2 regions of the Streptomyces sp. NPDC056580 genome follow, and region 1 is predicted to be linked to the other one. Evidence: riboswitches for the same ligand, from Rfam matches in the RefSeq annotation. Region 1 holds a riboswitch; the other holds the start of a gene.
What was found. Region 1 has a riboswitch for cyclic di-AMP ahead of ACFQ9Z_RS08475 (M23 family metallopeptidase). Riboswitches for the same ligand answer to the same signal wherever they lie in the genome.

Region 1 (7,211 bases):
CCCCCGGCTGAGAGGCCGGCGCCTCGGGAGCGGCGGGCACCTCTGCCGCTGCGGGGCCCTCTGCCGCCGCGGGCGTCTCGGGAGCGCCGGGCGCCACGTCGGGCGGCCGCCGGTCGGGGCTCGACGGGCCGGTGCCGTCCGCGGTGCCCAGTGCCCGGGCGGGCCGGGGCACGGCGTTCGTGGCGCCAGGCGCCTGCGGGGCCGTGCTCGCCGCGGCCGACAACGCCTGCGCGAGCCCGCCGAGTTCCACGTGCACCACCAGCACGGGCTTGCCGGGCGTCCCGGCCGCCGCAGACCGCAGCGCCTCCGCCAGTTCCGCGTCGCCCGGCGAGCCCTCCCCGATGGCCGGGATCGCCGTGACCACGACCGCGTCGCACGTGTCGTCGGCCAGCGCCCGGGACAGCGCGCGGTGGAAGTCCTCCGCCGTCGCGCCGGTCGTCAGGTCCAGCGGCGGCGAGGGCCGCAGTCCCTCCGCGAGGCAGCGGTCGTACGTCAGCAGGCCCAGCGACTCGGAGTTGCCGAGGATGGCCACCCGGGGCCCGGCGGGCAGCGGCTGCCGGGCCAGCAGCAGGCCCGCGTCGACCAGCTCGGTGATCGTGTCGACCCGGATGACGCCGGCCTGCCGGAGGAGCGCGGACACGGTCGCGGGCGGCAGCCGCGTGGCCCGTACCGCGTGGCCCTGCGGCGCGGATCCCGCGCTCTGCACCACGACCAGTGGTTTGGCCGCGGCCGTGCGCCGGGCGAGGCGGTTGAACTTGCGGGGGTTGCCGATGGTCTCCAGGTACATGAGGACGACGTCGGTGTCGGGGTCGTCGTACCAGTACTGGAGGACGTCGTTGCCGGAGACGTCGGCCCGGTTGCCGGACGACACGAAGGTGGAGACGCCCGTGACGCCCGTGACCCCTCCCCCGCGCCGGTGCAGCCGGGACAGCAGGGCGATGCCGATGGCGCCGGACTGGGAGAACAGCCCGATGCGGCCGGGCCGGGGCATCTCGGGGGCCAGTGAGGCGTTCAGCCGGATCCCGGGCGCGGTGTTGATGATCCCGAAGGCGTTGGGGCCGATGATCCGCATGCCGTACGCGCGCGCCTGCCGCACCAGGGCCCGCTGCCGCTCGCGCCCCTCGGGCCCGCTCTCGGCGTACCCGGCGGACAGCACCACGAGCCCCTGCACCCCGTGTTCGCCGCACTCGTCGACGACCGCGGGCACGTGCTCGGCCGGGACGGCGACGACGGCGAGGTCCACGGGCTCCGCGATCTCCCGCACCGAGCGGTGCGCGGGCACCCCGTCGACCTGGTCGACGTCCTCGGGGAACGCCTTGTTGACGGCGTGCAGCCGACCCGGATAGCCGGCCTCCCGGATGTTGCCGAGGACGCTGCGGCCGACGCCGCCGGGCGCGCGGCCGACGCCTACGACGGCGACGGAGCCGGGCGCCAGCAGCCGGCGCACCGAGCGCGCCTCGGCGCGCTGCTCGCGCGCGAGCTGGACGGCGACCGAGCGGTCGGTGGGCTCGAGGTCGAACTCCAGGCGTACGACGCCGTCCTCGAAGCTGCGTTTCTGGGTGTACCCGGCGTCCGTGAACACCTTGATCATCTTGGTGTTGGCGGGCAGCACCTCGGCGGCGAAGCGCCGGATGCCCCGCTCGCGGGCGACGGCCGCGACGTGCTCCAGCAGCGCGGAGGCGACCCCGCGGCCCTGGTGGGCGTCCTGGACCAGGAAGGCGACCTCGGCCTCGTCGGCGGGCGCGGAGGAGGGCATGCCGTCGGTGCCGATGCGGTCGTAGCGTACGGTTGCGATGAACTCGCCGCCGACGGTGGCCGCGAGTCCCACCCGGTCCACGAAGTCGTGGTGCGTGAAGCGGTGGACGTCCTTGGCGGACAGGCGTGGGTAGGGCGCGAAGAAGCGGTAGTACTTGGACTCGTCCGAGACCTGCTCGTAGAAACTGACCAGGCGGTCGGCGTCGTCGACGGTGATGGGCCTGATGCGCGCGGTGCCCCCGTCGCGCAGCACCACGTCCGCCTCCCAGTGGGCGGGGTACTCGTGCCGGTCCTGCCGGTCCGCCGGGCTCTGCATGGGCCCCAGGGTACGGCTCGCGTCGGACGGCGTCGCGAGGCAGTCTGTGGGGGACGACAGCCGGACCGAGGCCGCGGTCAGGCGAAACACCCCGGCGGGACACGGGACCGCGCGGGGCATGCTTCGCGATATGGGAAACTGGTCTAGACAACCTGAACACCGAAGGGCAGCAACACATGGCTGAGCGCCGCGTCAACATCGGCTGGGCCGAGGGCCTCCACGCCCGCCCCGCCTCCATCTTCGTCCGAGCCGCCACGGCCACAGGCGTCCCGGTGACGATCGCCAAGGCCGGGGGCGACCCCGTCAACGCGGCCTCCATGCTGGCCGTCCTGGGTCTGGGCGCCCAGGGCGGGGAGGAGATCGTCCTCGCCTCCGACGCCGAGGGCGCGGACGCCGCGCTCGACCGGCTGGCCAAGCTGGTCGCCGAGGGCCTCGAGGAGCTGCCCGAGACGGTCTGACCGCCGGCTCGCCGACAATTCCTGAGCCGTGCCGCCCTTTCCGGGTGACACGGCTCAGGCATTTCACCGGACATTCAAGAGGAGCCGGAAATCCGGGCAGCGAGAACAACCCGCCGCCGAATTACCTCCTCTTTGTATACGGCGCCCGTGTTAATGCCGTGGGCCCGACATGTTTACGGCATGTTGCGAAGTCCTCACACGGTCCGGGCCGGCCCCGCCCCCGGAAAAACGCAGCCGGTGCGCGGCCGTCGTCCGCTCGGTGTGCAGGGCCGTGATCGCACGCGCGCGTTCGCCGTCGCCGCGCGCCACCGCGTCCGCGATCGCGCCGTGCTCGGCCCACAGGTCCACCGGGCTCGGCGGGGCCGCCACCGCGTACATCCAGGCGATCTTGTGCCGCAACTGCGTCAGCGCCGACGTCAGCGAGGGGCTGCCCGAGGCCTGGGCGAGCGTCTCGTGGAACCAGCCGCCCAGCGCGCGCAGATCCTCGCTGTTGCCCCGCCTGGCCCGCTCCTGACCCAGCTTGACCAGGCCGCGCAGCACCTTCAGATGGGCCTCGGTGCGCCGCTGGGCGGCCCGGGAGGCGCCGAGCGGCTCCAGCAGCACGCGCATCTCCAGCAGGTCGGCGGCCTCCTGCTCGGTCGGCTCGGCCACGCACGCGCCGGCGTGCCTGCGCGTCACCACGAAGCCCTCCGCCTCCAGGGTGCGCAGGGCCTCGCGGACGGGGACGCGCGAGACGCCGTAACGGCGGGCCAGGACTTCCTCGGTGAGCCGGCCGCCGCGCTCGTGGACACCGGCGACGATGTCGTCCCGGATCGCGGTGCACACCGTGTGCGCCGGAATACGCATGACCGACCTCCGCCTTCAATCCCCGTGAAACGCCGACGATGGACGTGTTGACCTGTGACTCTATTCCAATGCCGTGGAATTTCCGACGGCGGGCCGGAATCCATGCCTGTTTTTTGGACAGCGGGTCCGGTGGGCACCGGGGAAAACGGCGAAAGCCCCGGCTCGGCGAGCCGGGGCTTTCGGTTGCGTGCGGCGAGATGTCAGACGTGCACGCCGTGCTTGCGGAGATAGGCGACGGGGTCCACGTCGGAGCCGTACTCGGGGGTGGTGCGCGCCTCGAAGTGCAGGTGCGGGCCGGTGACGTTGCCGGTCGCGCCGGACAGGGCGATCTGCTGGCCGGGGATCACCTTCTGGCCCACCGTGACGCCGATGGACGACAGGTGGCCGTACTGGGTGTACATGCCGTCGGCCATCCGGATCACGATCTGGTTGCCGTACGCCCCGCCCCAGCCGGTGGAGACGACGGTGCCGGCGCCGACCGCGTGCACCGAGGTGCCGCTGGCGGCGTGGAAGTCGATGCCCGTGTGCGAGCCGGACGACCACAGGGAGCTGCTGGCCTGGTAGGCCGTGGAGACGTACGAGTGCACGATCGGGGCGACGAACGCGTTCAGGCGCTTGCGCTCGGCCTCACGGGCGGCGCGGGCTGCGGCCGCGCGCTCCTTCTTCGCCTCCTCGACGGCCGCCTTGGCGGCGGCCTCCTCGGCCGCCTTCTGCTCGGCGGCCCGGGTCTGGGCGGCGGCCTGCTCGTCGATCTGCGCGGCGACCTCGTCGCTGACGGTGATGACCGGGGTGAGGCCGCTCTGCTCGACCGGCTTCTCCGCGGCGAACGCCGGGGAGGCGGCGAGGGTGCCGATGACACCGGTGGTGGTGAGGGCGGCGACACCCGCCGCCTGAGCGGTGGTGCGCTTGACGCGGCCGGGCTTGCGGTGCTTCCCGGAGGCGCACATGAACGCCATGAAGTGGCTGGTCCTTTCCTTCCCTCTCGCCTACCGGGTTAGCTGACGGGTTCGGAGCAGGAAGGTCTCCTACGGACCCCCTCGCTCGCGCGCGGGCGTCCGATTCACCCCAGGGATCACGATGGGTCCCCGGCTCCCCTGGCTCGCGCCGTACGGGGACTCGGCGATGGCTGTCCGGTGCCGCGGGTGCGGCGCACTGCCTGACGGACAGCCCGGAAGACGCTAAGCGGCCCGGTCTCCGGCGCCCAAACGAATCCGGGCTTTTGTAGCGCATCCCACAGGGCAGACAGGCAACCTCCGCCTCAATTCGGACATTGGAACAAAGGCGGCTCACCCGTTTCGGGAAGGGCCGCGTACGCGAAGGGGACCTGACGGCCCGTCGGCCGCCGGGTCCCCCGCGCGCGTGTGACCGTCCGGCCCTACTCGGCGGCGACGACGGTGACTTCGCCGATGCCGAGCGCCCGCACGGGCTCCTTGATCTGCGACGCGTCACCGACGAGGACGGTCACCAGGCCGTCCACCGGGAAGGCGCTGACGACCGCCGCGGTGGCCTCCACCGTGCCGGTGGCCGCGAGCTGCTGATACAGCGTCGCCTGGAAGTCGTCGGGCAGGTGCTGCTCGACCTGGTCGGCCAGGGTGCTCGCGACGGCCGCCGCGGTCTCGTACTTCAGCGGCGCCACGCCGACCAGGTTCTGCACGGCGACGTCCCGCTCGGCGTCGGTCAGGCCCTCGGCCGCGAGGGTGCGCAGTACCTTCCACAGGTCGTCGAGCGCCGGACCGGTGTTCGGGGTGTCCACGGAGCCGCTGATGGCGAGCATCGCGGCGCCGGTGCCGTCCGGGGCGGACCGCAGGACCTGCCCGAAGGCGCGCACGCCGTAGGTGTAGCCCTTCTCCTCGCGCAGGACGCGGTCCAGCCGGGAGGTGAGCGTGCCGCCGAGGCAGTAGGTGCCGAGCACCTGGGCGGGCCACACCCGGTCGTGCCGGTCGGGGCCGATCCGGCCGATGAGCAGCTGCGTCTGGACGGCGCCGGGCCGGTCGACGATGACGACACGGCCGGTGTCGTCGGCGGTCACCGGCGGCACCGGACGCGGCTCGGCGGCGGTGCCGGACCATGCGCCCAGGGTGTCGGTGAGCAGGGCGTCCAGGTCGGTGCCGGTGAGGTCGCCGACCACGACGACGGTCGCCGTGGCGGGACGCACGTGCCGGTCGTAGAAGGCGCGCACCGCGGCCGCGTCGATCTTCTCGACCGTCTCCTCGGTGCCCTGGCGCGGCCGCGACATGCGCGCGGTGGCCGGGAACAGTTCCTTGGAGAGCTCCTTCGCGGCCCGGCGCGAGGGGTTGGCCAGCTCGTGCGGGATCTCGTCCAGCCGGTTGCGCACCAGGCGTTCGACCTCGCTCGCGGCGAACGCGGGGGCGCGCAGGGCGTCGGCGAGCAGGCCCAGGCCCTTGGCCAGGCGGGAGGCCGGCACCTCGAGGCTGAGCCGGACGCCGGGGTGGTCGGCGTGCGCGTCGAGCGTGGCTCCGGCCCGCTCCAGCTCGGCGGCGTACTCCTCGGCCGAGTGCTTGTCGGTGCCCTCGGAGAAGGCCCGCGCCATGATCGTGGCGACGCCGTCCAGACCGGCCGGCTCTGCGTCCAGGGGCGCGTCGAGCAGCACCTCGACGGCGACGACCTGCTGGCCGGGGCGTTGGCAGCGCAGCACGGTGAGGCCGTTGTCCAGCGTGTCGCGGTCGGGGGCCGGGAACGCCCAGGGCCTGGCCTCGCCCGGCTGCGGCTGGGGGTGGAAGTCCATCGGGGCGAGCTCGCTCACTTGGCCGTCTCCTCGTTGTCGTGTCGGCCCTCCACGGTCGCCTCCGCCTCCGGGTCCTCGGGGACGTCTGCGTCCTCGACGGTCTCCGGGGACTTGGGCTCGTACACGAGGACGGCGCGGTTGTCCGGGCGCAGGCGTGCCTTGGCGACCGCCTGCACCTGCTCGGGGGTCACCTCCAGGACGCGCTCGACGGCCGTCAGGGCGAGCTGCGGGTCGCCGAACAGTACGGCGAACCGGCACAGTTCGTCGGCGCGGCCGGCGACCGTGCCCAGCCGGTCCAGCCACTCGCGCTCGAGCTGGGCCTGGGCGCGCTCCATCTCCTCGGGCGTGGGGCCCTCCTCGGCGAACCGGGCCAGCTCCTCGTCGATCGCGGCCTCGATCACCGGCACCTCGACGTCGCCGGAGGTCTTCACGTCCAGCCAGCCGAGCGAGGGCGCGCCGGCCAGCCGCAGCAGGCCGAAGCCGGCCGCGACGGCCGTACGGTCGCGGCGCACCAGCCGGTTGTAGAGCCGGGAGGACTCGCCGCCGCCGAGGACGGTCAGGGCCAGGTCCGCCGCGTCCGCCTCGCGGGTGCCGTCGTGCGGGAGCCGGTAGGCGGCCATCAGGGCGCGCGCCGGGACCTCCTCCTCGACGACCTCGCGCAGCTGGCCGCCGATGACCTCCGGCAGCGAGCCGTCGCGGGGCGCGGGCTTGCCGTCGTGGCCGGGGATGGAGCCGAAGTACTTCTCGATCCAGGCGAGGGTCTGCTTGGGGTCGATGTCGCCGACCACGGACAGCACCGCGTTGTTGGGCGCGTAGTAGGTGCGGAAGAACTGGCGCGCGTCCTCCAGGGTGGCCGCGTCCAGGTCCGCCATGGAGCCGATCGGCGTGTGGTGGTAGGGGTGGCCCTCCGGGTAGACCAGGGCGGTCAGCTTCTCGAAGGCGGTGCCGTAGGGAACGTTGTCGTAGCGCTGGCGGCGCTCGTTCTTGACGACGTCCCGCTGGTTCTCCATGGACTCCTCGTCCAGGGCGGCCAGCAGGGAGCCCATGCGGTCGGCCTCGAGCCAGAGCGCGAGCTCGAGCTGGTGGGCCG
Region 2 (7,211 bases), on a different contig from region 1:
GCGTGGAGCCCGACCTGGTGTGCGTGGCCAAGGCGCTGTCCGGCGGCTACGTGCCGGTCGGCGCCACCCTGGGCAAGGAGTGGATCTTCAAGAAGGTCTACTCGTCCATGGACCGCGTCCTGGTCCACTCGGCCAGCTTCGGCGCCAATGCCCAGGCCATGGCCGCCGGGCTCGCCGTGCTCTCGGTGATGGAGAACGAGCAGATCGTCGCCGGGGTGCGCACGACCGGTGAGCTGCTGAGGTCACGGCTCACCGCGCTGATCGACCGCTACGAGCTGCTCGCGGACGTGCGCGGCCGGGGCCTGATGATCGGCATCGAGTTCGGGCGGCCCTCCTCGCTGAAGCTGCGCGGCCGCTGGACCATGCTGCAGGCCGCCCGCAAGGGCCTGTTCGCGCAGATGGTGGTCGTCCCGCTGCTGCAGCGCCACCACATCCTCACGCAGGTCTCCGGCGACCACCTCGAGGTGATCAAGCTCATCCCGCCGCTGATCATCGACGAGGGCGACGTGGACCGGTTCGTCACCGCCTTCACCGCCGTCATGGACGACGCGCACAGCGGCGGCGGCCTCATGTGGGACTTCGGGAAGACGCTGATCAGGCAGGCGGTGGGCAACCGATAGAGACGCACGCCGAACGGATTTGCCTCTGAGGCAAGAAATTTGCCGCAGAGGCAAATCTGCGGCTCAATGGAGGCATGAACGCCTCAGAAGTCCCGCCGCCGGCGGGCGCGGGCGGCGACCTGCCCGCCGTGGCGCCGCAGCTGCGCGAGCTGCGGCGGCGCGCCGGCCTCACCCTGGAGGCGGCGGCCCGCTCCGCCGGGCTCTCGCCCGCCCACCTCTCCCGGCTGGAGACCGGCGGGCGCCAGCCCTCGCTGCCGATGCTGCTCGCGCTCGCCCGTACCTACGGTACGACCGTCTCCGAACTGCTGGGCGAGCGGGTCGCCGACCGGGACGCCATCGTGCGCGCCGCCGACATGGAGCCCACCCGGGCCGGCGGCTGGACCTACTACCAGGCCGGCGCTTCCGGACGGGGCATGCAGGCGCTGCGCGTCCGGGTGCCCCACGGCGCCCAGGACGACATCGTGCGCGTCCATCCCGGCGAGGAGTGGCTGCACGTCCTCAAGGGGCGTCTCAGACTGCGCCTCGGCGACACCGCGCATCTGCTGGCCCCCGGCGACAGCGCGCACTTCGACTCCCTCACCCCGCACCGTCTGGCCGCCGAGGACCAGGACGGCGTGGAGCTGCTGTTCGTCCACACCCTGCTGCAGAGCCCCACGGCCGCGCTGTGCCTGGGCCCCTCGACTGGAGAACTGCCATGAGCGACTTCGAGGAGAAGTTCCCCCGATCCCTGTGGATCCGGCTGATCATCTACATCGCCGTGGGCCACCTGTTCGCCGCGTTCCTCTACCTGCTGTTCGCGGTGGGCGCCAAGAGCTGACGGAGGTCAGTCGAGCAGGCGCTCCCGCAGCCGCTCACGCGTCCTCTCGGTGAGCCCCAGGCCCTGCTCGAAGTAGGCCTCGACCCCGCCCCACGTCGCGTCGATGCTCGCGAACGCCGCCTGCAGGTACTCCTCCCGAGCGTCGAACAGCGGGCTGAGCAGCTCCATCACCTCAGGGGTGTAGGCGGTGTCGGGGCTGCCGTTGCGGCGCACCTTGTAGCGGCGGTGCTTGGCGTTGGACTCCAGGTAGTCGGCCACGATCGCGTCCCGCTCCACGCCCACCGCGAGCAGGGTGACCGCTACCGAGATGCCCGCCCGGTCCTTGCCGGCGGCGCAGTGCATCAGCGCGGGGACGCTGTCCTCGGCCAGCGAGTGCAGCACCCGGGAGTGCTCGGCGGTGCGCTCGGTGACGATCGTCCGGTACGAGGCGACCATCCGGGCGGCGGCCTTGCCGTCCGCGAGGATGTCGCGCAACTGGTCGAGGTCGCCGTCGCGGACCATCTTCCAGAACTCGGCGCCGTCCGCCGGGTCGCTCAGCGGCAGGTTGACGTTCCGCACGCCCGGCAGGTCGACGTCCGGGCCCTCCAGCCTGTGGTCGGCCGCGTTGCGGAAGTCGAACACCGTGCGCAGGCCCAGGGAGCCGAGGTAGGCGGCGTCCTCCTCCGTCGCGTGCGCGAGGTGGCCGCTGCGGAACAGCACCCCCCGGCGCACCCGCCGGCCGTCCACGGTCGGCATTCCGCCCACGTCGCGGAAGTTGCGCACGCCGGCCAGCTCGGGCTCGGTCGACGGGACCTGCTGCGTCACGGGGGCTCCTCCCGGTCGGACCCCGCCGGCTCGGTTCGCCGGCGGGCGCTGCGACGACGATACGACACCGTCACCTCGGGCAACGAGTTGTCCACAGGCGTTGCCAGCCGAGCGCACGGGCCCCGATGATGTGCGCACCTGAGCGGATCTGTTGGCACCTGTGAGGTCTCGATGGTGGACATCGCCGAGAACGGTCGCACCTGGCTCCTGACCGGGCCCACCAGCGGCTACGCGCTGCACCTGACGGAGGCGGACGAACTGCTCCACCTCCACTGGGGCCCGCGCATCGCGCTCGCCGACGCCGAGGCCCTGGCCCGGAGCCCGCTGCCCGGCTACCGGCCCTTCGAGTCCCCGCTCGACGGCCGCGAGGAGTACCCCGTCGAGGGCGGCCCCCGCTTCGTCCGTCCCGCCCTGTCCGTGCGCACCGGCGAGCGGCGCGGCACCGAGTGGCACTTCGTGTCCTACGAGGTGGCGGACGGCCCGGAAGGCGGCGCCGAGGGCGCGGAGCTGCGGCTGCGCTTCGACGACGACGGACTGGCGATCACCCTGCACCACCGGATGCGCGGCGACGTCGTGGAGCGCTGGGTCACCCTGGACAACCGCGGGCACGCGCGCGTGGAACTGCTGCGCGCCGACGCCGCCACCTGGACCCTGCCCGACCGCGACGGCTGGCGGCTGTCCCAGCTCCACGGCCGCTGGGCCGCCGAGTCCCTGCTCACCCGCGCGCCGCTCACCCACGGCGAGAAGGTCATCGGCAGCCGCCGCGGCCACACCGGCCACCAGCACCTGCCCTGGGTCGCCCTCGACACCGACGCCACCGAGGAGCGCGGCGAGGTCTACGGCTGCGCGCTCGGCTGGTCGGGCTCCTGGCGGATCGCGGTCGCGCAACTCCCGGACGCGCGCGTGCAGATCACCGGCGGCGCCGGCCACGACGACTCGGGCCTGCTGCTCCTGGAGCCGGGGGAGTCGTACACCACCCCCGTCTTCGCGGGCCTGTGGAGCGACGGCGGCTTCGGCGGGGCCAGCCGGACCTGGCACGCCTACCAGCGCGCGCACGTGATCCCGGACGCCGGGCGGGACCGGCCGGTGCTGTTCAACTCCTGGGAGGCGACGTTCTTCGACATCTCCGAGGAGCAGCAGGCGGCGCTCGCCCGGCGGGCGGCCGGCATCGGCGTCGAGCTGTTCGTCGTCGACGACGGCTGGTTCGGCGCCCGCACCAGCGACCGGGCGGGCCTCGGTGACTGGGCCCCGAACCCGGACCGCTTCCCGCACGGCCTCAAGCCCCTGGCCGACCAGGTGCACGGCCTCGGCATGAGGTTCGGCGTCTGGGTCGAGCCGGAGATGGTCAACCCGGACAGCGACCTGTACCGCGCCCACCCCGACTGGGTCCAGTACCAGCCGGGCCGCAGGCGGACCGAACTGCGCAACCAGCTCGTCCTCAACCTCGCCCGCGAGGACGTCCAGGAGTACCTGTGGGAGCGGCTGGACGGCCTGCTGTCCGGCGCCCCGATCGACTACGTGAAGTGGGACTTCAACCGCTGCTTCACCGACGCCGGGTGGCCGGGGGAGCCGTACCCGCAGCGCCTTTGGGTCGACCACGTCCGCGCGCTGTACGCCCTGCTGGACCGGTTGCGCGCCGCCCACCCCGGGGTCGCCTTCGAGTCCTGCTCGGGCGGCGGCGGGCGGATCGACCTCGGGGTGCTGAGCCGCACGGACCAGGTGTGGACCTCCGACAACACCGACCCGCTCGACCGGCTCGCCATCCAGCACGGTTTCAGCCAGATCCATCCCGCGCGCGTGATGGCGGCCTGGGTCACCGACAGTCCCAACACCCAGCTCAACGGCAGGTCGAGTTCATTGCGCTTCCGGTTCGTCAGCGCCATGGCGGGCGTGCTCGGGGTCGGGGGCGACCTCACCGAGTGGACCGACGGTGAGCTGGCCGAGGCCCGTGAGTGGGTGGCCCTCTACAAAGAGATCCGGCCGCTCGTCCAGCGCGGCGACCTGTACCGGCTGCGGCCCCCGGCGGGAGGCCTGAGCGCCGTCCAGTACCTGCTGGGGGACGAGACGGTGGTCCTGGCCTGCCTCCAGGCGCAGAGCTACGGCGAGCCGGTACCGCGCGTGCGGCTGCGCGGACTAGACCCGGCGGCGTCGTACGAATGCCGTGAAACGGGCGAAGTGCACCGAGGTGCCGTGCTGCTGCACCACGGGGTGCGGACCGGCCTGCGCGGCGACCTGGACGCGACGGTCATCCGCCTGCGCCGCATATGATCCTTCTGACCAGGTTCGATTCTTCACTCCAACTTGTCCTGAGATGAGGGGACCTGGTGGGGGAGCGTGTGAGCAGCGTCATAGGCGTGACCGTCCGCTGTTCATCATGTCCACCTGATCCCCATGAGCGGCCGGGGACTTGAGGAAGCCGCGCGGCCCGGAATGCACACACGGTGACCGCGAATCCCCCTTTTCGATCTTCTGGTGCCCGAAAGCCGGGAATCGGCCGCTTGTCTCCCTGTCACCAGCTCGCTTACGTTCACCACCGATCCGGACGGAACGCCGAATCCTGCCGCCGCCCGGAACCCCACACATGACCCGTGATCGGCAGGAGCGGGGGACCCACCAGGCACGACCGCCTGTCCCGGTCTCCGCGACAGGCTCGGGGTGCAGCCGCGCATCGCGCGGCAGGGCAACTCCAGCCCGAACCCGACAGCTCACCCCGCAGGCGCCGGAGAGGAATGCGCCATGCCCGCGAAGGGTAAGCACCGCCGTCCCAGGACCCGGCGTTTCACCCGGTCCATCGCCGTCGCCGGAACCGGCGGCGCCGCCCTGGCCCTGCCCCTGCTGGGGGCCGCCGGAGCGCACGCCGCCACCGCCCAGCCCGTCACCGGGGCGGCCGTGCGGCCGGTGAAGACCGTGCAGAGCACGGCGGCCGTCCAACGGGACGCCGGTGCCCGCACCTACACGGTGAAGTCCGGCGACTGCCTCGCGCGGATCGCCGACGAGCAGCGTGTGAGCGGCGGCTGGCAGCGGCTCTACGCGGACAACCGGCAGGCCGTCGGCGAGGATCCGGCGCTGATCCACCCGGGTCTGAAGCTGTCGCTCGGCAAGAAGGCCGCAGCCCCGGCCCGCACCGGGACCTCCGCCTCCTCCGACACCGCCTCCTCCGACACCGCCACCTCGAACGCCGCATCCTCGGACACCGCGCGGTCCGCGCGGCCGTCGGACGCCCGGGCGGTGGCCCCGGCGAAGGCCGCCCCGGCCACCCAGGCGTCCCCCGCGGCCCGGACGGCCGAGGCCGTGCCGGCCGCCGCCCCGGCCGGCGGCTACACCCTGCCGGTCACGGTCCCCACCGTCGGCACCGGCTACCACGTGGCGGGCAGCATGTGGTCCAGCGGCTACCACACCGGCGTCGACTTCGTCGTCCCCACCGGCACCTCCCTCAAGGCCGTCGGGGCCGGCACCGTCGTCTCCGCCGGCTGGGGCGGCGCGTACGGCAACCAGGTCGTCGTCAAGCTGAACGACGGCTACTACGCCCAGTACGCCCACCTCTCCCGGCTCTCGGTGTCGGCCGGTCAGACGGTGACCGCCGGTCAGCAGGTCGGCCTGTCCGGCGCGACCGGCAACGTGACCGGACCGCACCTGCACTTCGAGATCCGCACCACGCCGGACTACGGCTCGGACGTGGACCCGGTCGCCTACCTGCGCTCGCACGGCGTCGCCCTCTAGTCGCTCCCGTCAGGGGCGCGCGACGCACCACCACCCGCCCGACACGCCTCCGAAGGCCGGACCCCCGATCCCCGGGTCCGGCCTCCGGTGTGCCCGGACGGTCCGCGTAGCGGCTCTATTCCTGGGTTGGCAAATTCTTTACGGGTGTCTCATCTCACCGTTAGTCAACCCCTGCCTACGGTCGCGTAGGTCACATCCGAAGGTGAATCATGGTCCGACGTGGCAGACGATTCGAAGAGTGACAACACATCAGTGATCGGGTCGTACGTGGCGGTGGGGGACAGCTTCACCGAGGGCGTCGGCGACCCCGGGCCCGACGGGGCGTTCGTGGGCTGGGCCGACCGGTTCGCGGTCCTGCTCGCCGACCGGCGCCCCGAGGGCGACTTCAACTACACCAACCTAGCGGTCCGCGGGAAGCTCCTCGACCAGATCATCGAGCACCAGCTCCCGCAGGCGGTCGAACTGGCTCCGGACCTGGTCTCCTTCTGCGCGGGCGGCAACGACATCATCCGGCCCGGCACCGACCCCGACGAGGTGGCCGAGCGCTTCGAGCGGGCCGTCGCCCGCCTCGCGGCGGCCGCGGGCACGGTGATGGTGACGACCGGCTTCGACACCCGGGGCGTGCCGGTGCTCAAGCACCTGCGCGGCAAGATCGCCACCTACAACGGGCACGTCCGCGCCATCGCCGACCGGTACGGCTGCCCGGTGCTGGACCTGTGGTCCCTGAAGTCCGTCCAGGACCGCAGGGCCTGGGACAACGACCGGCTCCACCTCTCGCCCGAGGGGCACACGCGCGTGGCGCTGCGGGCCGGGCAGGTCCTCGGCCTGGAGATCCCGGCCGACCCGGAGCAGGCCTGGCCCCCGCTCCCGCCCCGGGGCACCCTGGAGATCCGCCGGGACGACGTCCACTGGGCCCGCGAGTACCTCGTCCCGTGGATCGGACGCCGGCTGCGCGGCCAGTCCTCCGGGGACCACATCACGGCGAAGGGCGCCCTGTCGCCGGACGACATCAAGACGCGCATCGCCGCGGTCGCCTGACCCCGGTCCACGGCGCGCCCGCACCCGTGCCGGCCCCGTGCCGGCACGGGGCACGCCCGCGCCTCGGGCGGGACCCGGCCCGCGACCCCGTTCCCCGGCGTCAGGCCGGCGCGATGCTTCCGGGCGGTGGCCCGGAAGGGCGCCCGGCCCGGGGTTCCGCGCGGGCCGGCCGGCTCAGCGTCCGCGGGTGGTCAGTTCGCCCGGCCGCAGGC

Region 2: it holds a riboswitch for cyclic di-AMP, as region 1 does, so the genes downstream of both, ACFQ9Z_RS10005 (peptidoglycan DD-metalloendopeptidase family protein) here and ACFQ9Z_RS08475 (M23 family metallopeptidase) in region 1, are expected to answer to the same signal.

The regions. Positions count from the first base shown of each region.
Region 1 covers NZ_JBHTVE010000003.1:448,589-455,799, forward strand. The annotation lists gene ACFQ9Z_RS08460 (GNAT family N-acetyltransferase) at 1-2,071, opposite strand, end outside; gene ACFQ9Z_RS08465 (HPr family phosphocarrier protein) at 2,248-2,529, shown strand; gene ACFQ9Z_RS08470 (GntR family transcriptional regulator) at 2,680-3,375, opposite strand; gene ACFQ9Z_RS08475 (M23 family metallopeptidase) at 3,576-4,331, opposite strand; cyclic di-AMP (ydaO/yuaA leader) riboswitch at 4,344-4,507, opposite strand; gene ACFQ9Z_RS08480 (M16 family metallopeptidase) at 4,751-6,139, opposite strand; gene ACFQ9Z_RS08485 (M16 family metallopeptidase) at 6,136-7,211, opposite strand, start outside.
Region 2 covers NZ_JBHTVE010000004.1:241,329-248,539, forward strand. The annotation lists gene ACFQ9Z_RS09980 (aspartate aminotransferase family protein) at 1-620, shown strand, start outside; gene ACFQ9Z_RS09985 (helix-turn-helix domain-containing protein) at 695-1,318, shown strand; gene ACFQ9Z_RS09990 (DUF6126 family protein) at 1,315-1,437, shown strand; gene ACFQ9Z_RS09995 (tyrosine-protein phosphatase) at 1,444-2,241, opposite strand; gene ACFQ9Z_RS10000 (alpha-galactosidase) at 2,413-4,509, shown strand; cyclic di-AMP (ydaO/yuaA leader) riboswitch at 4,780-4,973, shown strand; gene ACFQ9Z_RS10005 (peptidoglycan DD-metalloendopeptidase family protein) at 4,978-5,961, shown strand; gene ACFQ9Z_RS10010 (SGNH/GDSL hydrolase family protein) at 6,214-6,999, shown strand; gene ACFQ9Z_RS10015 (TetR/AcrR family transcriptional regulator) at 7,174-7,211, opposite strand, start outside.